DNA from 3 places in the Streptomyces sp. BI87 genome. Region 2 is predicted to be linked to each of the others. Evidence: riboswitches for the same ligand, from Rfam matches in the RefSeq annotation. Region 2 holds a riboswitch; each other region holds the start of a gene.
The links. Region 2 has a riboswitch for thiamine pyrophosphate ahead of thiO (glycine oxidase ThiO). Riboswitches for the same ligand answer to the same signal wherever they lie in the genome.
Positions count from the first base shown of each region.

Region 1: linked by a shared signal. The riboswitch ahead of thiC (phosphomethylpyrimidine synthase ThiC) and the one ahead of thiO (glycine oxidase ThiO) in region 2 are both predicted to bind thiamine pyrophosphate.
Region 3: linked by a shared signal. The riboswitch ahead of OIM89_RS06335 (thiamine ABC transporter substrate binding subunit) and the one ahead of thiO (glycine oxidase ThiO) in region 2 are both predicted to bind thiamine pyrophosphate.

Region 1 covers NZ_CP110079.1:3,470,226-3,478,066, forward strand. The annotation lists gene OIM89_RS15290 (IclR family transcriptional regulator) at 1-272, shown strand, start outside; gene OIM89_RS15295 (SsgA family sporulation/cell division regulator) at 370-807, shown strand; gene OIM89_RS15300 (YibE/F family protein) at 851-2,239, opposite strand; TPP riboswitch at 2,311-2,468, shown strand; gene thiC (phosphomethylpyrimidine synthase ThiC) at 2,461-4,254, shown strand; gene OIM89_RS15310 (hypothetical protein) at 4,396-5,307, opposite strand; gene OIM89_RS15315 (metallophosphoesterase) at 5,517-6,584, opposite strand; gene OIM89_RS15320 (LacI family DNA-binding transcriptional regulator) at 6,767-7,841, opposite strand, start outside.
Region 2 covers NZ_CP110079.1:5,293,285-5,301,125, forward strand. The annotation lists gene OIM89_RS23600 (sulfite oxidase-like oxidoreductase) at 1-207, shown strand, start outside; gene OIM89_RS23605 (deoxyribonuclease IV) at 234-1,100, opposite strand; gene pknB (Stk1 family PASTA domain-containing Ser/Thr kinase) at 1,166-3,106, opposite strand; gene OIM89_RS23615 (thiazole synthase) at 3,221-4,015, opposite strand; gene thiS (sulfur carrier protein ThiS) at 4,018-4,254, opposite strand; gene thiO (glycine oxidase ThiO) at 4,251-5,477, opposite strand; TPP riboswitch at 5,533-5,644, opposite strand; gene OIM89_RS23630 (NAD(P)/FAD-dependent oxidoreductase) at 5,737-6,924, shown strand.
Region 3 covers NZ_CP110079.1:1,500,318-1,508,158, forward strand. The annotation lists gene OIM89_RS06320 (maleylpyruvate isomerase family mycothiol-dependent enzyme) at 1-323, opposite strand, end outside; gene OIM89_RS06325 (ABC transporter ATP-binding protein) at 425-1,531, opposite strand; gene OIM89_RS06330 (ABC transporter permease) at 1,531-3,174, opposite strand; gene OIM89_RS06335 (thiamine ABC transporter substrate binding subunit) at 3,363-4,445, opposite strand; TPP riboswitch at 4,525-4,647, opposite strand; gene rlmN (23S rRNA (adenine(2503)-C(2))-methyltransferase RlmN) at 4,727-5,839, opposite strand; gene OIM89_RS06345 (phosphatidate cytidylyltransferase) at 6,288-7,394, opposite strand; gene frr (ribosome recycling factor) at 7,394-7,841, opposite strand, start outside.

The DNA.
Region 1 (7,841 bases), 1.8 Mb from region 2:
TCCGGCCGCTCACCCCGTACTCGGTCCCGGACAGCCAGCGTCTGCTGCGCCGGCTGGCCGCGGCCGAGCGTATGCAGCCCGTTGTCGAGTACCAGCAGTACGCGCTCGGCGTGGCCTGCGCGGCGGTGCCGATCACCGTCGGGTCCAGCGCCGCCGTGCTCGCCGTCTCCCTGCCCGCCGCTCAGGCGGAACGCCTCCGGGGCACCACACAGCTGCTGCACCGGGACGTCGGCAGCATTCTGCGGCGGCTCCGGTTCTCTATCAGCATCTGAAAACTCACTCCTTGTGATCCAATGATGGCGTTCTGCAAGATGCCATGAAGGGCCGGGACGGATTTCGGCCACATGGCGGCAACTGGCGGGGTAGTCCATGCGCGAGTCAGTACAGGCAGAGGTCATGATGAGCTTCCTCGTCTCCGAGGAGCTCGCCTTCCGCATCCCGGTGGAACTGCGGTACGAGACCGTCGATCCGTACGCGGTGCGGCTGACGTTCCACCTCCCCGGAGACGCCCCGGTCACCTGGGTCTTCGGGCGTGAACTGCTGGTCGAGGGAGTTCTGGACGCCGCGGGCGACGGCGACGTCCGGGTCTGCCCGGTGGGGCAGACGGCCACCAGGGAGGTGCACATCACCCTCCAGGTCGGCTCCGAGCAGGCGCTCTTCCGGGCAGGCAAGGCGCCGCTGCTCGCCTTCCTCGACCGCACCGACCGGCTCGTCCCGCTCGGCAGTGAGCGAGCACACGCCGATTTCGACAGCCACCTCGACGACGCTCTGAACCGCATCCTGGCCGAGGAGCAGAGCGCCGGCTGAGCAGGCGGCGCCGGCCCGTCCCGCGCCGGCGCCCAACGTGGTCTCAGCGCTTCCTGCGGCGCCCCCTGCCGCTCCGCGCCGCAGGAGCGCCGCCCACGGGTACCCCTGTGCCCTTGTCCGCCGACACGACCAGTGCCGCCAGCGCCGTCGTCACCGGGACCGAGGCCACCAGACCGATCGACCCCACCAGCGTCCGCACGATCTCCTCCGCCACCAGCTCGCTGTTGGCGACCATGCCCACGCTGCTCTGCGCGATGGAGAAGAGCAGCAGCAGCGGCAGGGCCGCACCCGCGTACGCCAACACCAGGGTGTTCACCACCGAGGCGATGTGGTCCCGGCCGATGCGGATGCCGGCCCGGTAGAGCTTGCGCCAGCCCATCGTCGGGTCCGCCTGGTGCAGCTCCCACACCGCCGAGGTCTGCGTGACCGTCACGTCGTCCAGGACACCCAGGGAGCCGATGATCACGCCCGCCAGCAGCAGGCCGCTCATGTCGATCTCCGGGTAGAGACCGTGGATCAGCCCGGTGTTGTCGTCGGTGTTGCCGGTCAGCGCCGCCCAGCCGATGAAGACCGAACCGAGCAGGCCGATCAGCAGGAGGGAGACCAGCGTACCGAGGACCGCCACCGAGGTTCTCGCCGTCAGCCCGTGGCAGAGGTACAGGGCGATCAGCATGATGGCGCTGGCCCCGACCACCGCGACCACCAGCGGGTTCGAGCCCTGGAGGATCGCGGGCAGGATGAACAGGGTGAGCAGCGCGAAGCTCGCGGCGAGGGCGACCAGTGCCATCAGCCCCCGCATCCGGCCGACCAGCACCACCGCCACCGCGAAGATCGCGGCGAGCAGGGCCAGCGGGAACTTCCGGTTGACGTCGGTGACGGAGTACTGGAGTTCCTCCGGCGCGTCCGGCGCGTAGGCGACCACCACGCCCTGGCCCTGGTGGAGCTTGCGGGAGGCGTCCGGCTGGACGATCTCGGTGAAGGTCCGGCCCGCGTGCGGCCCGGAGGTCACCTCGACGGTCGCCTTCTCGCACTTCCCGGTCGCCTGCTCCTGCGCCGAGCGGCCCTCGGGGGTGGAGGTGTCGCCGTTGGGCGGCGGCTGGGAGACGTTCACGTCGGCGCAGTCGACCCGGTCCACCTTGGTGACCGAGCCCTGCTCCGTCTGCCGGTCCATGCCGACACCGGTCCGCTCGTGCGACGGGGCGCCCCCCGGCCACAGGACGAGCAGCCCGACCACGACTGCGGCGGCGAAGGGAATCAGCACAGCCGCGATCACCTTGCGCAGGTGCTGGGAGACGGGGGCGGCCGGGCCGTGGCTGTGGGAGTGGCCGTGGCCGCCCGTCGGCGGTTCACCCCCCTGGCCACCGGTCCCGGACGGCGGACCGCCCGAGGGGGGCTGCGAGGGCGGCGGAGGCGGAGGCGTCGTCGAGGTCACGGGTCGATCATCGCAAGAGTTGGCGGGGCCCACTGTTCAGCACGGCCGACGGGGCGTTAGCGTGGAGCCACCTTTGTACACGCGGGAGCTCGGAGCACCGGGCTGAGAGGGCGCTGACCTCCGCCGGCCGACCGGTCGTCAACACCGGTCTGGATCGCGGACATCGCTGCGTCGACCGCCGAACCTGTTACCGGGTAATGCCGGCGTAGGGAGTAGGTCTCATGACCACACAGGACGCACGCACGCCTGCCTCCGCACCGAAGAGCGAGGCCGGGAAGTCCATCGGCTGGCACAAGGCGTACATCGAGGGTTCCCGCCCCGATCTGCGCGTGCCGGTCCGCCAGGTGCACCTCACCAACGGAAACGCCGTCACGCTGTACGACACCTCCGGCCCGTACACCGATCCGGCGGTGGAGACCGATGTCCGCCGGGGGCTGACGCCCCTGCGGGAACACTGGATCACCGCGCGCGGCGACACTGAGGAGTACGCCGGGCGCCCCGTCCGCCCCGAGGACGACGGGATCAAGCACACCAGCCCGCGCGGGGGGCTTCGCAACCTCGACGCGGTCTTCCCCGGCCGCCCCCGCAAGCCGCGCCGGGCCGTCCCCGGCCGCACGGTCACGCAACTCGCCTGCGCGCGGCGCGGCGAGGTGACGCCGGAGATGGAGTACGTGGCCATCCGGGAGAACCTCGACCCGCGCACCGTCCGGGACGAGATCGCGGCCGGCCGGGCCGTGCTGCCGGCCAACGTCAACCACCCGGAGATCGAGCCGATGATCATCGGCAAGCGGTTCCTGGTGAAGATCAACGCCAACATCGGCAACTCGGCGGTCACCTCCTCGATCGAGGAGGAGGTGGAGAAGATGACCTGGGCGACCCGCTGGGGCGCCGACACCGTCATGGACCTCTCGACCGGCCGGAACATCCACACCACCCGCGAGTGGGTCCTGCGCAACTCCCCCGTGCCGATCGGGACCGTGCCGCTCTACCAGGCCCTGGAGAAGGTCGACGGCAAGGCCGAGGAGCTGACCTGGGAGGTGTACAAGGACACCGTCATCGAGCAGGCCGAGCAGGGCGTCGACTACATGACGGTGCACGCAGGCGTCCGGCTCGCCTACGTGCCGTTGACCGCCCGGCGCAAGACCGGCATCGTCTCGCGGGGCGGCTCGATCATGGCCGCCTGGTGCCTCGCCCACCACCAGGAGAGCTTCCTCTACACGCACTTCGAGGAACTCTGCGAGATCCTCGCGGCCTACGACGTCACCTACTCGCTCGGCGACGGGCTGCGGCCCGGCTCCATCGCGGACGCCAACGACGAGGCGCAGTTCGCCGAACTCCGGACGCTCGGCGAGCTGAACACGATCGCCAAGCGGCACCACGTGCAGACCATGATCGAGGGCCCGGGGCACGTGCCCATGCACAAGATCAAGGAGAACATCGACCTCCAGCAGGAGATCTGCGAGGAGGCGCCGTTCTACACGCTCGGACCGCTGACCACGGACATCGCCCCCGCCTACGACCACATCACCTCGGGCATCGGCGCGGCGATGATCGGCTGGTGGGGCACGGCGATGCTCTGCTACGTCACCCCCAAGGAGCACCTCGGCCTGCCCAACCGGGACGACGTCAAGACCGGCGTGATCACCTACAAGATCGCGGCGCACGCGGCGGATCTCGCCAAGGGGCACCCGGGGGCGCAGGAGTGGGACGACGCGCTCTCGGACGCGCGGTTCGAGTTCCGCTGGGAGGACCAGTTCAACCTGGCGCTCGACCCGGACACGGCCCGGGAGTTCCATGACGAGACCCTCCCGGCCGAACCGGCCAAGACGGCTCACTTCTGCTCGATGTGCGGGCCGAAGTTCTGCTCCATGAAGATCAGCCAGGACATCGCGACCCGGTTCGGGGACACGGCCGGAGACGGGGCCTCCCAGGAGGAGATCGAGGCCGGGATGCTCCAGAAGTCCAAGGAGTTCGCCGAGTCCGGCAACCGGGTCTACCTGCCGCTGGCGGACTGACGGCCCGCATCGCCGCGACGATGTTTCACGTGAAACACCCCAACAGTCGATGTTTCACGTGAAACATCAGCCAACGCGACGTTTCACGTGAAACATGACGAGCGGGCGGCCGGGGGGGCGAACCCCTGGCCGCCCTGCCGTTCACCCGTGCCCCGGTCCGTCGTACTCCGGACCGCTGAAGTCGGGGCTGCTGAACTGGGGGCTCTGGTAGGAGGGGCGGGAGTCGGGCCGGTCGTGGCCGCTCTCTGACGGGCTGCTGAATCCGGGTCGGCCGTAGCCGAGTTGCGGCATACGGTCCGCTTCCGCGGCGGGCCTGGGGCCGGCGGGCTCCACCGGCTCCCCGGACCTCGGCTCGGGGCCCGACGCCGCCGCCTCGGCGAGCGTGGTGCGGAGGAAGGGCAGGATGCCTCGTTCGGTGAGGGCCCGCTCCCAGGCGTCGGCGGCCTGCTGCACCTCACGGCGGAGCGGGTCGGACGGTACCGCGGCAGCCGGGAAGAGAGCCTTGTTCCGCAGGGCGGTGAGCAGAAGGGCCAGGCCGGCAGCGAGCAGGGCGGCCGCCGCGAACGCCGCGAACACCCAGCCCGTCGTGAGCAGGGTCTGCGCGAGGGCGGGCGCGGGGTCCAGCATCCGCAGCCCGTAGCCGACGATGAGGAATATCAGGGCCGCCGTGCCCGCGAGGAGCGGGGCGAGGACCGCCAGGACCGCCAGCGCGCCCGCGCCGGTGGCTTCGGTCATCTGGCTCACGGCGGTGGTGAGGCCGCCGCCGCCGGGAGCGGCGGCGGGGTCGTCGCCGGTGGCGGGTCCGGCCGTGGTGGCCTCACCCAGCTCCTCGCGGAGGGAGAGCAGGTGCCGGTACTCGGTGGCGGCCGCCGCGGTGATCGCGGCGGTACCGCCCAGGGCGAGCCGCCGCAGCTCGGCGACGGGGAGTCTGCCGGGCAGGGTGGCTCGGTGGTGGCCTTCGTCGTGGGTGATGGTGCGCAGGGCTTCGTCGAGGAGCCGCTCGTACGCGGCACGGTCCTCGTTCAGCAGGTGCGGAGCGCTGTTCATGTGCATCCCCCGAGGTGTCCGTAGGGCATCGCCGCTCGCGACGTCGCGGGCGGGTCGGTGGGAAACGGAGGAGAGCCTGCTACGGATATCCCGATGGTAGAGCGGCAACGGCCCGCCATGACAGGGACTTTGCGGAATTCGGACAGGGGCCGGCGCCGTCTCGTACGCTGTCCCGTCCGTATGTCCGCCGCCTGCGAGGTGTCCGGCCTCGTAGGTCAGTCGGCGAGGGGCAATCCGCTGACCAGGAGCTTCCCCGCCATGGTGACGCCGCCGTCGAGGGCGACCGCGAGGCCGTCGGCGTAGACGTGCGGGCCGTCGATCTGCGGGCCGCTGTCGGGAGAGCCGTCCTCGGAGCCGGACTCCCCGAGCAGGTAGGGGATGGGGCTGTGGCCGTGGACGACGCGGCGGCCGCCGTAGACGCCGAGGAGTTCGCGGGCTGCCGAGGCACCCTCGTCGCGGAAGGCGAACCGCTTGGTGAACTTGCGGAAGAGGTCCCAGCACTCGTCGGCGTCGTTGCGGGTGAGGATGGAGTGGACGGTGTCGTTGACCGCCTCGATCGAGTCCCCGTAGTCCAAATAGGCCGTGGTGTCCGAGTGGAGGAGCAGGTGGCCGTCCTCCTCGACGATGGCGTCCAGGCGGGACATCCACTGGAGGTGGTGGTCCTCCAGCCGCTCCATGTCGGTCTTCTGCCCGCCGTTGAGGAGCCAGGCGGCCTGGAAGGTGGCGGTGCCGGCGCCGGAGTCGATCGGGGTGTCGCCGAACCGCTTGGCGCCGAGCAGCAGCAATTCGTGGTTGCCCATCAGGGCCTTGCAGTACCCGCCGGCCGCGGCCGCCTCCGCGGAGAGGCGCATGACCAGCTCGATCACACCGATGCCGTCGGGGCCACGGTCGGTGAAGTCGCCCAGGAACCAGACGCGGGCGTTCCCCGCCGACCAGGTGCCGTCGGCGTCGACCAGCCCCTGTGCCTGGAGCGCGGCCAGCAGTTCGTCGAGGTAGCCGTGGACGTCCCCCACCGCGTAGAGCGGCCCGAGGCCCTCGGTCGCGGGGCGCGGAGCGGTCTCTTCCGGGGCCACCGTCACCTGCACGGTGTCGCCCCGGTTGATGACCGGCAGGTCCCGCTGGGTCGGCGTGTAGCCGTCCGGCGGTTCTTCGTCGACCGGGGCGGTGGCCGCCGGGGGCCCCGCCTGCTGGACGTACGCGGGTACCCGGAAGTCACGCAGTGTCGCTGTGCGCACCGTGGGTCCCTGACTGGCCCCCTGAGTCATCGACCCCTCCACCACCATCGCGCCGCCTCTGCACCGGTTCGGACTGCCTGGTCGCAGCGGCCCGCGGTGTCGTCCGCCCATCATAGGAATGAGGATCGCGCTGTGTGGTGCACCAGGGGTGGTGAATAACGACGGGACCTCTGTTCACCGGGGATTCCTGCCGAATTGGGAGGACTTTTCCCCGGCGCTCTCCGTGTCGCTCACCCCTGGCCGGAGGAGCGGGGCGGATTGACGGTGGTGCGGGGGGAGCGCCGCATCGAGGAGGTCCGGACGATCAGCTCGGTCGGTATCACCTGTTCCACCGGCTGGTCCTGGTTGATCCCCTCGATGGCGTCGATGAGGAGCTGGACGACGGCGGTGCCGATCCGGCGGGGTTTGAGGGAGAGCGTGGTGACGGGCGGCTCGGTGCTGGCGTAGACGGTGGACTCGCTGCAGCAGACCAGGAGGAGGTCGTCGGGTACGCGCAGTCCGTAGCGCCGGGCGGCGGCGAGGAGGTCGGTGCCGTTGGGGTCGAAGAGCCCGTAGACGGCGTCGGGCCGGTCCGGCCGGGCGAGGAGCCGGTCGGCGGCGACGGCCCCGGCGCACGGGTCGTGCGCCGGGTACGCCTCCAGCACCGGGTCCTGGCCGATCCGGGCGCACCACCGCAGGTAGGCGGCGGTGGAGAGGCGGGTGTACATGTCCGTGGTCGTGCCGGTGAGCAGCCCGATACGGCGGGCGCCCGCCGCGGCGAGGTGGTCGAGGATGTCGAGGACGGCCGCCTCGTGGTCGTTGTCGACCCAGGCGGTGACCGGCAGGGAGCCCGCGGGCCGCCCGTCGGAGACGACGGGGAGCCCCTGGCGGGCGAGTTCGCGCACCACCGGGTCGTCGTCGGCCGGGTCGACCACCACGGTGCCGTCGAGCGCCACGTTGGACCAGACGTCGACGGGGCTGAGCCGGGAGGTCGCCGGGAGGATCACCAGGGCGTAGCCGCGGGCGAGCGCGGCAGAGGTGGCGGCTCTGGCCATCTCCGCGAAGTAGGCGAACTCGGTGAAGGTGAAAGGTTCATCCCCGTACGTGGTCACGGTCAGACCGATGAGGCCCGACTTGCCCGTACGGAGGGTGCGGGCGGCCGCCGAGGGGCGGTAGCCCAGTCGTTCCGCCACCTCACGGACGTGGCGGCGGGTGGCATCCGGAAGTCTCCCCTTGCCGTTGAGGGCGTCGGACACGGTCGTGATGGAGACGCCGGCGGCGGCGGCCACATCTCTGATGCCCGCTCGCACTGGCCGGCTCCCCCGG
Region 2 (7,841 bases):
CTCACCGCCGAACACGGCTTCCCGCTCCGCCTGGTCGTCCCCCACCTGTACGCCTGGAAGGGCCCCAAGTGGGTGCGCGGCATCGAGTACATGACGGCCGACCGGCGCGGGTTCTGGGAGGAACGCGGCTACCACAACGTCGGCGACCCCTGGCGGGAGCAGCGCTACTCCTACCAGGAGGAACCGGGGGACGGCCCCGGGCTGTAGGACGCGTGTGTCCGGGGACCTGGCGCTCAGCCGCCCTGTGCCACGTCCCGCAGTTCCTTCAGCCGGGCCACGTCCGCGGTGTGGCCCTCCTTGCCGCCCGGCGTCTCGATGACCAGGGGGACCCCGGCCACCGCCGGATGGGCCAGCAGTTCGCCGAAGGGGTCCGCGCCGATCGAGCCCGAGCCGATCGACTCGTGCCGGTCCTTGTGGGCGCCGGCTACGTCCTTGGAGTCGTTGGCGTGGATCAGCCGCAGCCGGCCCTCGCCGACCGTCGCCACCAGCGCGTCCAGCGTCTCCTTCACCCCGCCGGGCGCCGCCAGGTCGTGACCGGCGGCGTGGATGTGGCAGGTGTCCAGGCAGACGCCGAGCTTCGGGTGCCGCTCCAGCACGTCGAAGTACGGGCCGAAGTCGTCGACCTCGGCGCAGAGCGAGGCGCCCTGTCCGGCCGTCGACTCCAGCAGCAGGTACGGGTCGTCGTCGCCCAGCTCGTCCAGGAGCGGCAGCATCAGCTCACGCGCCTGCGCCAGCGCCGTCTCGCGGGAGCGGCCGCCGGTCGCCGAACCGGTGTGCACGACGACGCCGAGGGCGCCGATCTCCCGGCCCCGGCGCAGCGAGTGCCGCAGCGAGTCCACCGACTTCGCGGCGGTCGCCTCGGTGTGCGAGCCGAAGTTGATCAGGTACGGCGCGTGCACGTACGCCGGTATCTCCCGCTCGGCGCAGAGCCGGCGGAACTCCTCGTCCTGCTTCGGGTCGCCGGCGGGCGTCGCCCAGCCGCGCGGGCTGGCGACGAAGACCTGCACCGCCTCGGCGGCGAGGTCCTGGGCGTAGGCGAGGCCGGTCCTGGCGAGGCCGCCCGCGACGGGGATGTGGGCACCGATGCTGCTCTTGTTCACGAGGTCAAGGGTCGCACGGCGGGGCGCGTTCCCCGCCGGACGGCCCTAGCCCCGAGACCCTGGGGTCAGCGGACCCGGATGGTGATCTCCGAGCCGCGCGGAGCGGTCTCGCCGCCCTCGACCGACTGGTCCCACACCGTGTCGCCGAAGAACCAGCGGGAGACGTCGACCTTGAACCCGGCCCCCTCCAGCGTCTTCCGCGCCTCCTCCTCCTTCTGCCCGGTCACGTCCGGGACCTCGACCAGGTCCGGGCCCTTGGAGAGCGTCAGCTCCACCTCGCCGCCCTCGGCCAGCTCCGTCCCGGGCTCCGGGGACTGGGCCGCCACGGCACCCTTCTCGTGCTCGGAGAAGACCCGCTCGTCGGCGGTGCTCACCTTCAGCCCGGCCTCCTTCAGCGCCTCGGTCGCCTCCTGGAGCGAGGAGCCCGCCACGTCCGGCACCTCCACCGGCGCGCCCTTGCTGACCACCAGCGCCACGGCCGAGCCGCCGCGCCGCTCGGTCCCGGCGGCCGGGTCGGTGCTCACCACGTCCCCCTTCGCGACGGACTCGCTGAAGGCCCGGGTCACCATCCCCGGCTCCAGCCCGGCGTCCCGCAGCCGCGCCTTGGCCTTGGCCAGCGACATCCCCTCGACCCGGGGCACCGTCACCTTGCGCGGGCCGAGCGAGACGGTCAGGTTCACCGAGCCGTTGCCCCGCACCCGCTCACCGGTGCCCGGGTCGGTCTTGGTCACCGTGCCCCGGTCGGCCGTGTCGCTGTACGCCTTGTCGACACCGCCCACCTTCAGCCCGGCGTCCGCCAGCCGCTGCCGCGCCTCGTCCTCGGTCTTGGCCAGCAGCGGCGGCACCCGCGTGAACTGCCCCGAGTTGATGTACCAGACCCCCGCGCCCACACAGAGCACCAGCAGCACCGCGACCAGCGCCGCCAGCCCGCCCTTGCGCCGGTTGCCGAAGCGGCTGCGCCGGGCGGGCGCCGGGGGCTCCGGCGGGGCGGCGGCCAGCACGCTGGTCCGCTGCACGCCGTCGTCGGCGGCGGGCCGGGCCGGGGTCGAGAAACGGGGGATGACGCTGGTCCGGTCCTCCGCGATGCTGCGGTCGCCGGCCAGCGCCGCCGGGGGTACGGCGTCCAGCGCCGCGTCGTCCAGCGCGGCCCGAGCGTCCCGGGCCAGCGCCAGCAGGGCCACCGCGTCCTCGGGCCGCCCCTCGGGCGCCCGCGAGGTCGCCACCGCGACCAGCCGGTCCAGCTCCGGACCCAGGTGCGGCACGGCCGCCGACGGCGGCGGCACGTCCTCGTTCAGGTGCCGGTACAGGACCTGCGCCGGGGAGTCCCCGGAGTGCGGGCGCCCGCCCGTCAGCATCTCGTAGAGCACCACCCCGCAGGCGTACACGTCCACGCGGGCGTCGGCGACGTCGTCCTGCTCGATCTGCTCCGGCGCCAGGTACGCGACCGTGCCCAGTACCGCGCCCGTGGTGTTCGTCACCGTGTCCACGGCCTTGACCAGGCCGAAGTCCGCGACCTTGACCCGGCCGTCGTCGCCTATCAGGACGTTCTCCGGCTTCATGTCCCGGTGCACGAACCCGGCCCGGTGGGCGGCGCCGAGCGCCGCGAGCACCGGCTCCAGCACGTCCAGCGCCGCCCTCGGCGTCAGCGCGCCCCGCTCCCGCAGCACGTCCCGCAGGGTGCACCCCGGCACGTACTCCATCGCCAGATAGACGTACGCGCCCTCGGCGCCCTGGTCGAAGACGCCGACCACGTTGGGGTGGGAGAGGCGGGCCACCGAGCGGGCCTCGCGGATGAACCGCTCCACGAAGGAGGCGTCGGCCGCCAGCTCCGGATGCATCACCTTGAGCGCCACCACCCGGTCCAGGCGGGTGTCCAGGGCGCGGTAGACCGTGGCCATGCCGCCGACGGCGATCAGCGCGTCGACGCGGTAGCGCCCGTCGAGCACCAGCCCCAGCGGGGCGGTGCCCGCGGGCCGGGGCGAAGTGTCGGGAAGCGGCGTATCCACGCCCCGGAGTCTACGAGCCACGCGGCCGCGCCGAAGACTCCGGAACCGACCGCAGCCAAGCTGTGACGCCCTGGTCACCGCCGTGCGGCCGGCCCCGTCCCGCGGACCGCCCGGTCAGAACGCGGGGCGCTCCGGATCGAGGTGCGCCACGCCCTCCACCGGCGACGACGCCCGCGCGAAGTGGCGGCGCGGGATACGCCCCGCCCGGTACGCCAGGCGGCCCGCCTCCACCGCGTGCCGCATCGCCGAGGCCATCAGCTCCGGCTCCTGCGCCCGGGTCACCGCCGAGGCGAGCATCACACCGGCGCACCCCAGCTCCATCGCCAGCGCCGCGTCCGAGGCGGTCCCCGCGCCCGCGTCGAGGATCACCGGGACCCCGGCCTGCTCGACGATCAGCTCGAAGTTGTGCGGGTTGCGGATACCGAGCCCCGACCCGATCGGCGAGCCCAGCGGCATCACCGCCGCACACCCCGCCTCCTCCAGGCGCCGCGCCACCACCGGGTCGTCGTTGGTGTACGGCAGCACCGTGAACCCGTCGTCGACCAGCACCTCGGCCGCCTCCAGCGTCTCCACCGGGTCCGGCAGCAGGGTCCGCTCGTCGGCGATGACCTCCAGCTTCACCAGGTCGGTGCCGAGCGCCTCGCGGGCCAGGCGCGCGGTGAGCACCGCCTCGCCCGCCGTGTAGCAGCCGGCGGTGTTCGGCAGCACCTGGATCGCCAGGCGCTCCAGCACCGAGAGGACCGAACCGGCCACCCCCGGGTCCAGCCGCCGCATCGCCACCGTCGTCAGCGTGGTGCCCGAGGCGGTCAGCGCCCGCTCCAGCACCTCCAGGCTCGGCGCCCCGCCAGTCCCCATGATCAGCCGGGAGCCGAACTCGGTCCCCCCGATCGTGAACGTGTCGTCCGCCACGGTCAGCCTCCCTGCACAGCGGTGAGCACCTCGACGCGGTCACCCTCGCCGAGCACGGTCGCGGTCCACGCCCCGCGCGGCACCACGGCCTCGTTGACGGCCGCCGCCACCCCGCGCGGCGCCGAGGTCAACTCCGCCACCAGCGCCTCCAGCGTCGTCCCGGCCGCCAGCTCACGCCGCTCGCCGTTGACGGAGACGGCGTACGTCCCCGCCTCGCTCCTCGTGCCCTCGGTCGTCATCGGGCCCCCTCCTGGACGGGCGCGGCCTCGAACCGCCGCGCGGTGAAGGCGTCCGCGTACCCGGGCAGCGCGCCCGTGGTCAGCACGTCCGCCAGGACGTCTCCGGTCACCGGGGTGAGCAGCACCCCGTTCCGGTGGTGGCCGGTGGCCAGGTGCAGCCCCGGCAGGGCGGTCGGCCCCAGCAGCGGCGCGTTGTCCGGCGAGCCCGGCCGCAGCCCCGCCCGCACCTCGGTGAACGGCAGCTCGGTCAGGCCCGGCACCAGCTCGTGGGCGTCCCGCAGCAGCTCGTAGACGCCGCCGGCGGTCACCGTGGTGTCCCAGCCCAGCTCCTCCGTGGTCGCCCCGATCACCAGCTCGCCGTTCTCCCGGGGGACCAGGTACACGTGGCTGCCGCGCACCACCGCCCGCACCGTCCGGCCGAGGAACGCCGCCCCACGCCGATACGCCTCGGGCACCGCCAGCCGCACCACCTGGCCCTTCACCGGCCGCACCGGCACCGCCACCTCCTTGGGCAGCCCCGCCAGCAGCCCGCTGCGGCTCCCCGCCGCCAGCACGGTCTGCCCGCCCTCCACGAGGGTGCCGTCGGCCAGCTCCACACCCACGGCCCGGCCGCCGCGCACCACCAGCCGCCCGGCGGTGGACCGGCACCAGGCCACCCCGGCCCGCTCGCAGGCGGCCACCAGCGCCGAGGCGAGCCGCCGCGGATCGATCTGATGGTCCCCGTCGACCCGCAGGCCACCCCGCACCCCGGGCGCCAGCATCGGCTCCAGCCGCCGGCACTCCCGGCCCGACAGCCACTCCGACTCCAGCCCCGACCGGAGCTGCAGCGCGTGCAACTCCCGCAGGTACGCCCGGTCGTCGGCGTCCAGCGCCACCGCCAGCGTGCCGCAGCGCCGGTACCCCAGCTCCTGCCCGCTCGCCTCCGCCAGCTCCGCCGCGAACGCCGGATAGCGCTCCGCCGACGCCAGGTTCAGGGCCAGCAGCCGCTCCTCGCCGAAGTGCAGCTCGGTCACGGCCGCCAGCATCCCCGCCGCGACCCGCGCCGCCCCGCCTCCCGGCGCCGGGTCCACCACGGTCACCGTCAGCCCCCGCTGGGCCGCCCGCCACGCCGTGACCAGCCCGATGATCCCGCCGCCGGCCACCACGACATTGCGCGCGCCACCTGCCGTGTACACCGCCGTGCTCCGTACGGCCTCGGCGACGGGTACGGCCTCGGGCCCCACCGGAGCCCCGGACGTGGCCGCACCCGTCCCCTCGTCACCCCTGCTGTCGCTGCTGTCCATGGGCTCCCAGCCCCTCCCTTCGCCGGCATGACCCGGATCAGGTACGTACGGTCGGAGGCCGCAGCCTCCCTCTCAGCCCGGTCCGCCGGGCTCCCGCGATTGGTCTGCGGCCAGCCTAGACCCCCGCCCTCCTCGTCCCGTCGCCCGCCCGGAGATCTACAGTGGCCCGGTGAGCGAGACGCATCAGCAGGTTCCCGGCGTGGTGGTCGTCGGCGCGGGCATGGCCGGGGTGCAGACGGCGGTGGCGCTGCGCGAACAGGGGCACGAGGGCCCGGTGACGCTGCTCGGCGCCGAACCCCATCCGCCCTACGACCGGCCGCCGCTCTCCAAGGCCGTCCTGCTCGGCACCGCCGAGGGCTCAGCCTTCGACGTGGACTTCGAGGGGCTCGGCATCGGGCTGCGGCTCGGCGTCGCCGTCACCGGGGTCCGCCCGGCCGAGCACCTGGTCGACACCGACGCGGGCCCCGTCCCGTACACCGCCCTCGTCCTCGCCACCGGCGCCGAACCCCTCGCCCTCCCCGGCACCCAGGACCACCCCGCCGTCCATCTGCTGCGCACCCTCGACGACGCCACCCGGCTGCGGCCCGTCCTCGCCGACCGGCGCACCGTCGTCGTGGTCGGCGCCGGCTGGATCGGCGCCGAGTTCGCCACCGCCGCGCGGGAGGCCGGGTGCCACGTCACCGTCGTGGAGGCCGCCGACCGGCCGCTTGCCGGGGTGCTGCCCGCCGAGGCGGCCGGGCCGATGGCCGGCTGGTACGCCGAGCAGGGTGTCGAGCTGCTCACCGGGGTGGCCGTCTCCCGGGTCGAGGACCACGGGGTGCGGCTCGCCGACGGGCGGCTGCTCCCCGCCGACGCCGTCGTCGTCGGGATCGGGGCGCGGCCCGCCACCGGGTTCCTCGCCGGTTCCGGCATCGCCCTCGACGCCCACGGGGCCGTCCTGGCGGACGGGCTGCTGCGGTCCTCCGTCCCCGACGTGTACGCGGTCGGGGACTGCGCCTCCTTCCCCTCGGCGCGGTACGGGCGCCGTCTCCTCGTCCACCACTGGGACAACGCCCTCCAGGGGCCCCGCACCGTGGCCGCCGCCCTCACCGGGCAGGAGCCCGCCCCCTACGACCCGGTGCCCTACTTCTGGTCCGAGCAGTTCGGCCGCTTCGTCCAGTACGCCGGCCACCACGCGCCCGAGGACCTCCTCGTCCACCGGGGCGACCCCCACGAGGCCGCCTGGTCCCTCTGCTGGCTCTCCCCTGCGGGGGCGCTGCGCGCCGTTCTCACCGTGGGCCGGCCCCGCGACCTCACCCAGGGCCGCAAACTCATCGCCTCCGGCGCGGTGCTGACCCCCTCCCTCGTCGCCGACCCCGCCGTCCCCCTGAAGTCCGCCACGGCCTGACCCCCGCCGGGGTGTGGCTGCGCCGCGTCTGGGGGTGCCGGCCGCTGCCCTGCCGGTCACCGATTTGGCCTCAAACGCCGGCCGGGCTGGGGTTCGGTGGGGCTGGGCTCCGCCCCGGCCTTCCGCGTCTTGACCCTGCGGGTCACCGACGGCCTCAGCGCCGGCCAGGCTGTTCTGGCTGGGCTCCGTCCCGACCTGCCGGCCGCTGCCCGTGCCGGTCACTGACTGGCCTCAAACGCCGGCCGGGCTGTAGGGGTTCGCGGTTCCTCCGGCACGGGGGTGGGGCGGGGCCGCGCCGGGGTACCTCCTCACAAACTGCATGGTGCGGGGTGAGTTGGAGTATGGCTGCCTCGTGTGCAGTTTGCTGCGGGGGCACCCCGGCACGTCCCCACCCCACGGTCTCGTACGCGGCCGACCGCCGGTGGGTGGATGAGGCCGTCCCCGATACCGGGCTTCTCCACAGCGACCACTGTGACCGCTCTCGCTCGCCACAAAGATCAATCGGGGACGGTCTGTCTTTTCCTCACCCACCGGCGGGACGACGCCGACGAGACGGAAGGGCGGGGTCGTGCCGGGGTGCCCCCGCAGCAAACTGCACACACGGCCGCCTTGAAGCGACTGACCCCGCACCCTGCAGTTTGTGAGGAGGTACCCCGGTGCGGCCCCGCCCGACCCAGACGGCGAACGAACCGCGAACCCCTACAGCCCGGCCGGCGTTTGAGGCCGTCTTTGACCGGCAGGGTCATGGTCGGAAGCCCAGTGCGGAGCCCAGCCACAAAGCAGCCCGGCCGGCGCTTGAGGCCGATCAGTGACCGGCAAGGACAAATCCCCCGCACATCGGGCGAAGCCCAGCGAAAACGGCCCAGCCGGGGCCACCCCCGACAGATCGCGAAGGCACGACAAGGCCCCAGGCAAAC
Region 3 (7,841 bases), 3.8 Mb from region 2:
GCCTCCCTCAACGCCTCCGCCGCCGACTCGGCGCCCTCGGCCAGCCACGCATCCAGCGCCTCGGGCCCGTCTTCGACCGGCGGCCCCGCGAACTGGGGAACCGCCTCGTCCGGCACTTCGGCCGAGGCGCGGGTCCGTACGATCTCGTTCATCCATCGGATGGCCCCGCCCACGTGCACGGCAAGGTCACGCAGCGTCCACTCCGGGCACGTCGGGACACGCGCCTGGAGATCGGCGGCTCCGGCCAGCGCCTGCCGCAGCAGTCCCGTCTGCACGGTCACCTCGTCGCAGTACCGGTCGTACGAGAGATCTCTCTGAGTCATGGCCGGAGCGTAGCCCCGGCTCCGAGGACGGTCACTGGCTTTTCCCGCCCTGTACCCGCCCCGTACCGCGCCGTACGGGGCGGCCACGCCGCCCGCCCGGCTCAGCCGAGGACGACCACGTCGTCCGGGTCGAAGGTCGCGCCGACCTCGGCCCCGGGCGCCGGCGCCTCCCGCAGGGTGCACGCCGCCTCCAGCCTGGGCCCCGTCACCGGGTCCAGCGCGAGCGAGACATGGGTGCCCCGGAAGGTCCGCGCGGCCACGGTGCAGGCAAGCCCCCGGTCCGGCTCCACGAGGCGTACGCCGGTGGGCCTGACCAGCACTTCGCGCTCCCCGTGCGGGGCACCGGGCGGTACGGGCAACTTGCCCCAGGGAGTGTCCGCGACGCCGTCCGCCACCGTGGCCACGACGAGGTTGTCGAAGCCGAGGAACCGGGCCACGAAGGCGTCGGCGGGCCGCTGCCACACCTCCAGCGGTGTCCCGGACTGAGCGATGCGCCCTTCCCGCATCACCACCACGCGGTCAGCCAGCGCGAACGCCTCCCCCTGGTCGTGCGTCACCGCCAGTACCGTCGTCCCCAGCGCGCCGAAGAGTTCCCGCAGTTCGACCACGAGGCGCTCGCGCAGGCTCCGGTCGAGCTGGCCGAGCGGCTCGTCGAGCATGAGCAGGCGCGGACTGGGCGCCAGTGCGCGGGCCAGGGCGACCCGCTGCTGTTCACCGCCGGAGAGCGTGCTGACGGCACGCCCGGCGGCACCGGGGAGGCCCACCAGTCGCAGCAGCTCCGTCACGCGCGCGTGCTGCGCCTCGCGCGTCGCCCCGTGCATACGGGGCCCGAAGGCGATGTTGCCGCCGACGTCGCGCTGCGGGAAGAGCTGATGGTCCTGGAACATGAGCCCCACGCCGCGTCGGTGCGCGGGGACTCCCGCCTGGTCCCGCCCCTCCAGCCGTACCCGCCCCGAGTCGAGCGCCTGGAGCCCCGCCACGGCGCGCAGCAGGGTGGACTTCCCGCTGCCGCTCGGCCCGAGGACACAGACGATCTCGCCCGCCGCCACCCGGAGGTCGACCGCACCGAGCGCGGGGTACGCCGCGCCGGCGAACCGCACGGAGGCAGCGTCGATCTCGAGCAGTGGCGCGGCGGAGGACGCGGCGGCGTCCCGCTCCGCCTGCGCAGCCGTACGGGGCGCGTCCGAACGCCTTGGTGTGGCAGCCATCAGAATGCTCCGGTTCGGTCGAGCGCCCTGGCCGTGCCCGCCCCGCGGGACAGCGGGCGGACCCGCTCCAGGAGCAGCAGGGAGACGACGCAGACGATCATGAGGATCGTGGACAGGGCCATGGCCTGTCCGTAGTTGAGGTCACCGGCGCGGCCGAGCAGCCTTGCCACGGCGACCGGCAGCGTCGGGTTGTCGGGGCGCGCGATGAAGACGGTCGCCCCGAACTCGCCGAGCGACACGGCGAACGCGAACCCCGCGGCGACGAGCAGCGCCCTGCGCACCAGCGGCAGGTCCACCTCCCGCCAGGCCCGCCAAGGCGACGCACCGAGCACCGCCGCCGCCTCCCGCAGCCGGCTGTCCACCGCGCGCAGCACGGGCAGCATGGTCCGCACCACGAACGGCACCCCGACGAGCGCCTGGGCCAGCGGCACCAGAATCCAGCTGGCCCGCAGATCCAGCGGCGGCCGGTCGAGAGCGATGAGGAAGCCGAACCCGACGGTCACCGCGGACACCCCCAGCGGGAGCATCAGCAGCGCGTCGAAGCCCCTGGTGAACCGCCCCGCACGCCGCGTCAGCGCGGCGGCCGCGAGTCCCCCGACGAGCAGGGCGATGAGCGTCGCCACGGCGGCGTACTGGAGCGAGTTGGCGACGGCGTCGATCGGTGGTACGAGGAAAGCCCCGCCGTCCGCCGACATGAGGGCGCGGAAGTAGCCCAGCCCGTACCCGCCCGGGGCGTCGAGGGCCCGCTCCACCAGAACGCCGAGCGGCAGCAGGATCAGGACGCCCACGGTCGCGAGGACGAACCCGAGCAGCAGGCGCTGCCCCGTCCCCCGCACGCGGCGCACCGCGTACGCCGCGTCGACCAGGCTGAGGGCGCTCTCACGGCGCCGCACGGTCCACGCGTGGACGGCGAGGATGGCCCCGACCGCGGCGAACTGCACCAGGGTCAGGACGGCGGCGGTGGGCAGGTCGAGCAGGTGCGCGGTCTGCCGGTAGATCTCCACTTCGAGCGTGGCGAAGCCGGGTCCGCCCAGAATCTGCACGACGCCGAACGAGGTGAACGTGAACAGGAAGACCATCAGCGCCGCCGCGGCCACGGCAGGGCCGAGGGCGGGCAGCGTGACGGTGCGCCACGCCCGGAACCGGGAGGCACCGAGCATCCTGGCGGCTTCCTCCTGGCGCGGGTCGAGCTGGGCCCACAGGCCCCCGACGGTGCGGACGACGACGGCGTAGTTGAAGAAGACGTGGGCAAGGAGGATGGCCCACACCGTGGTGTCGAGGCGCAGACCCCACAGGTCGTCCAGCAGGCCGCCGCGTCCGAGGAGCGCCAGGAAGGCCGTCCCGACGACGACGGTGGGCAGGACGAACGGGACCGTCACCACGGCCCGCAGCAGGCTCTTGCCCGGGAACTCCAGCCGCGCGAACACGTACGCCGCGGGCATGGCGACGACCAGGGTCAGCCCCGTCGACGCGAGCGCCTGCCAGAGGGTGAACCAGAGCACCTGTCCGATGTCCGGGTCGCCCAGCACCTCGCCCAGCGACGCACCGAACTGCCACGCCCCGTCCTGCCGCAGCCCCCTGCCGACGATGGCGGCGACGGGGTACGCGAAGAAGATGCCGAAGAAGACCACGGGGACGGTCATCAGAGCCCCCCGCGCCCAGTGCCCACTGCGCGCGCCACCTGCGACGACGGGGCGACGGGGCGGCCGCGTGGGACGGCCCCGTCGCGGAGCGCGCGGCGCCTTCGCGTCGTGCCCCGTACCGGGCGCCTCGCCGGTCCCGTCCGCCGCGCTCACGCCGCGGGCGGGGCTGGGATCGGCGCGCCGCGCCGTCACTTCACCACGAGCGAGGTCCACGACTTGACCCACGCCTCACGGTTCTCGGCGATCTTCTCCGGCTCGAGCGACCGGGCCCGGTCCGCCTCCGCGCCGAACTCAGTGAAGAGCTCCGGCAGCTTCGCGTCGTCGGCCACGGGCCGGACGAACATCTGCAACGGCAGGTCCTCCTGGAACGTCTTGCCGATCAGGAAGTCCAGCAGCTTCTTCCCGCCCTCGGGGTTCTTCGCCCCGTCGAGGAGCCCGGCGAACTCGATCTGCCGGAAGCAGGTGTCGGTCAGGACCCCCGTGGGCGCCTCATCGGGCTGCGGGTCGGCGTACAGCACCTCGACGGGCGGGCTGGACGCGTACGAGACGACGAGGGGCCGGTCGCCCCCGGCCTTCTTGCCGACGGCCGACCCCGAGAACTCCTCGTTGTACGCCTGCTCCCAGCCTTCGACGACCTTCACGCCGTTGGCCTTGAGCTTCTTCCAGTAGTCCTGCCAGCCCTTGTCGCCGAACTCGGCGGCTGTCCCGAGCAGGAAGCCGAGGCCCGGCGAGGACGTGGCGACGTTCTCGGTGACCAGGAGGTTCTTGTACTTCGGGTCGGCCAGGTCCTCGAAGGTGCGCGGCGGGTCGAGCTTCTTGTCGGCGAAGTAGCTCTTGTCGTAGTTGACGCAGATGTCGCCCGTGTCGACCGGCGTCACCCGGTGCTTCTCCCCGTCGAGCTGGTACTCCGCCGGGACGCGGTCCAGCCCCTTCGCCTGGTACGGGGCGAAGACGCCGTTGTCGACGGCGCGGGAGAGCAGCGTGTTGTCCACGCCGAACAGGACGTCGCCCTGCGGGTTGCCCTTGGAGAGAACGGCCTGGTTGACCGCCTGTCCGGCGTCACCGCTCTTCAGCACCTTCACGGTGTAGCCGGTCTTCTTCCTGAACTCGGCGAGCACGCCCTTGGAGACGTTGAACGAGTCGTGCGTGACGAGGGTGACCTGCTTCGACTGCGCTTCGTCGGCGCCGTCGCCGGAGCCGCAGGCCGTCACGGCGAACAAGCCGGCACAGGCCACCAGCGCGGTCCTGGCGGCGTTGCGTGCGATGGGCACTGGATTTCCTCCTGGGTATGCCAGGAAGAGACGCGGCCTTGCCCCGGCACCGGCGACCGGCGCCAGGGCAAGGCGCAACAGCTTGAGTGGTCCGAACTTCCTACCCGGAATGACCCGGGCGAGGTTCAGAGGGTCTGCGGCCTTTACGTGGGATCACGTGGTGCCGCACTCTCAGCGCTGTGGCGCTCCCCTGTCGGAATATGTATGTGTGTGTGGCCAGGATACTCGCGCACACACCCCGCACTCGAACGGCTCCCCGCCCCGTGCGGGGTGGGGAGTGATCAGCGCTCCGTGGCGGCGAGCTGCCCGCAGGCCCCGTCGATCTCCTGGCCGCGGGTGTCCCGCACCGTGACCGGCACGCCGTGCGAGGCGATGGCTTCCACGAACGCCTTCTCGTCCTCGGGCCGCGAGGCGGTCCACTTGGAACCCGGCGTCGGGTTGAGCGGGATCAGGTTGACGTGCACGCGCTTGTTCTTCAGCAGGCGCCCGAGCAGGTCACCGCGCCAGGCCTGATCGTTGATGTCGCGGATCAGGGCGTACTCGATGGAGACCCGGCGCCCCGACTTCTCCGCGTACTCCCACGCGGAGTCGAGGACCTCGCGGACCTTCCAGCGGGTGTTGACGGGGACGAGCGTGTCGCGCAGCTCGTCGTCGGGGGCGTGCAGAGAGACCGCCAGGCGGCACTTGAAGCCTTCGTCGGCGAACCGGTGGATGGCGGGGACCAGGCCGACGGTGGAGACGGTGATGCCGCGCTGGGACAGCCCGAGGCCGTCGGGCTCAGGGTCGGTGAGGCGCCTGATCGCACCGGTGACGCGGTTGTAGTTGGCGAGCGGCTCGCCCATACCCATGAAGACGATGTTGGACAGGCGCGCGGGGCCGCCGGGGACCTCACCGTCCCGCAGCGCCCTCATCCCGTCGACGATCTGGTGCACGATCTCGGCGGTCGAGAGATTGCGGTCCAGCCCGGCCTGCCCCGTGGCGCAGAACGGGCAGTTCATGCCGCAGCCGGCCTGCGAGGAGATGCACATGGTGACCCGGTCCGGGTAGCGCATGAGCACGGACTCGACCAGCGTGCCGTCGTGCAGCCGCCACAGGGTCTTGCGGGTGGTGTCGTCGTCGCAGGAGATGTGGCGGACGACGGACATGAGGTCCGGCAGGAGCTCGCTGCGCAGCTTCTCGCGGGAACCCGCGGGAATGTCGGTCCACTCCGCGGGGTCGTGCGCGTAACGGGCGAAGTAGTGCTGCGACAGCTGCTTGGCGCGGAACGGCTTCTCGCCGATCGCGGCCACGGCTTCCTTGCGCTCGGCGGGCGTGAGGTCGGCGAGGTGCCGCGGCGGCTTCTTGGCTCCGCGGGGCGCGACAAAGGTGAGCACTCCGGGTGCGGGCGGTGCCATGGGCGGAAAACTCCTCAGGACGGCGAAGGCCGGGGCACCCGCGGAGACGCGGCGCGGCATCGTCCGACGGTGCGGGGCAGGAAAAGGCCCGCTGCTGGACGGCGCGGGCTCTTCCAGGGTAACGGAGTGCGGGACGGACCGGCCCCGCCGCCGTCAAGCCCTCGGCGCGCGCCCCGTACGGTGCGCGCGACCTGCGGAAACGCCGCGTGACGGGGCGGCGTGCGGGGCGCCCGAAGCGCCCCGCACGCCCCTGGCCGAACTCGCGCACCGCGCCCAGGGGCACCGACACGAAGGGCAAGCCGCTCCCCATGACCGACGGCCACCGACCACGTCATGCCGGCACACCCCGCCGCCAAGCCCAGTACCAACGCCACAAACACCCCGGGGAACACCGAAGCGGGGCGACGCCACCAGGCACCGCCCCGCTCCAAGCCACGTACCCGCCCGATCAGCCGGACCCCACGAAGAGCACCAGCAGCGCCCAGACCACCGGCGCCGTCGGCAGCAGCGAGTCCAGCCGGTCCATGATGCCGCCGTGCCCCGGGAGCAGCGTGCCCATGTCCTTGATGCCCAGGTCCCGCTTGATCATCGACTCGCCGAGGTCACCCAGCGTCGCGCTGACGGCGACGGCCAGGCCCAGGAGCAGCCCCTGCCACCAGGCCCCTCCGTCGATCAGGAACTGCATGCACAGGGCTCCGGCGACCATGGCCGCCCCCACCGCCCCGAACAGCCCTTCCCGGGTCTTGCCGGGGCTGATCCGCGGGGCGAGCTTGTGCTTGCCGAAGCGCCAGCCGACGGCGTAGGCACCGGTGTCGGCGACCACGGTCAGGATGAGGAAGGTGATGACCCGCTCAGCACCGTCGTCCGCCGTCAGCATGAGCGCGACGAACGTCGCGAGGAACGGCACGTAGAACGTCGCGAAGACGCCCGCCGTCACGTCCTTGAGGTATCCCTCCGGGGGCGCCGTCATCCGCCACACGAGCACCGCGAGTGCGGTGAGCGCCATGGCGACCCAGGCGCCTTCGGGGCCCCAGACGTAGCCGGCCACGACCATGCCCGCCCCGCCCGCCGCCAGGGGCACGAGCGGCGCGTGAATGCCCTTGCGTTCGGCCAGCCGCGTGGTCAGCTCCCACAGACCGACGACGACCGCCACCGCTATGACGCCGACGAAGACTTCCTTCACGACGAACAGCGACACCAGGACCAGCGCCCCGAGGCCGACGCCGACTCCTATTGCGGCACCGAGGTCCCGCCCCGCGCTCTTCTTCTGCGGTGCGGGGGGCGGCGTGGCGGCGGGCATGGGCTCCTGCGGCGTTTCGTCACGGAACAACGGTGCGCCCGGCCGGGCGCCGTCCGACGGACCGGCCCAGTTCCCGCCGTCGGCGGGAAGGTCCGGCATGTCGGGCACGATGGGCATGGGCCGAGTCTGCTGGGCTTCATGGGCATCGTACGCGGGACCCGCCGTAGCGGCTCCCTGGACGGGTCCCTGGCCTGATGTAGGCCATGGACCCGCGTACCCGGCATGCGACGGTGCGCCCCAGGAGGAGTCGTTCATCAGACTTCGAGCAGCTCGGCTTCCTTGTGCTTGAGCAGCTCGTCCACCTGAGCCACGTACTTGGCGGTGGTGTCGTCGAGTTCCTTCTCGCCGCGGCGGCCCTCGTCCTCACCGACCTCGCCGTCCTTGACCAGCTTGTCAATGGTCTCCTTGGCCTTGCGGCGCACGGCGCGGATCGAGATCTTCGAGTCCTCGGCCTTGCCCTTGGCGACCTTGATGAACTCGCGGCGCCGCTCCTCGGTGAGCTCGGGGAACGACACGCGGATGATGCGGCCGTCGTTGCTCGGGTTGACGCCGAGGTCCGAGTCGCGGATGGCCTGCTCGATGTTGCGCAGCGCGCTCGAGTCGAACGGCGTGACGACGGCCATGCGCGGCTCCGGCACGGAGAACGACGCCAGCTGATTGATCGGCGTGAGGGCACCGTAGTAGTCCGCCACGATCTTGTTG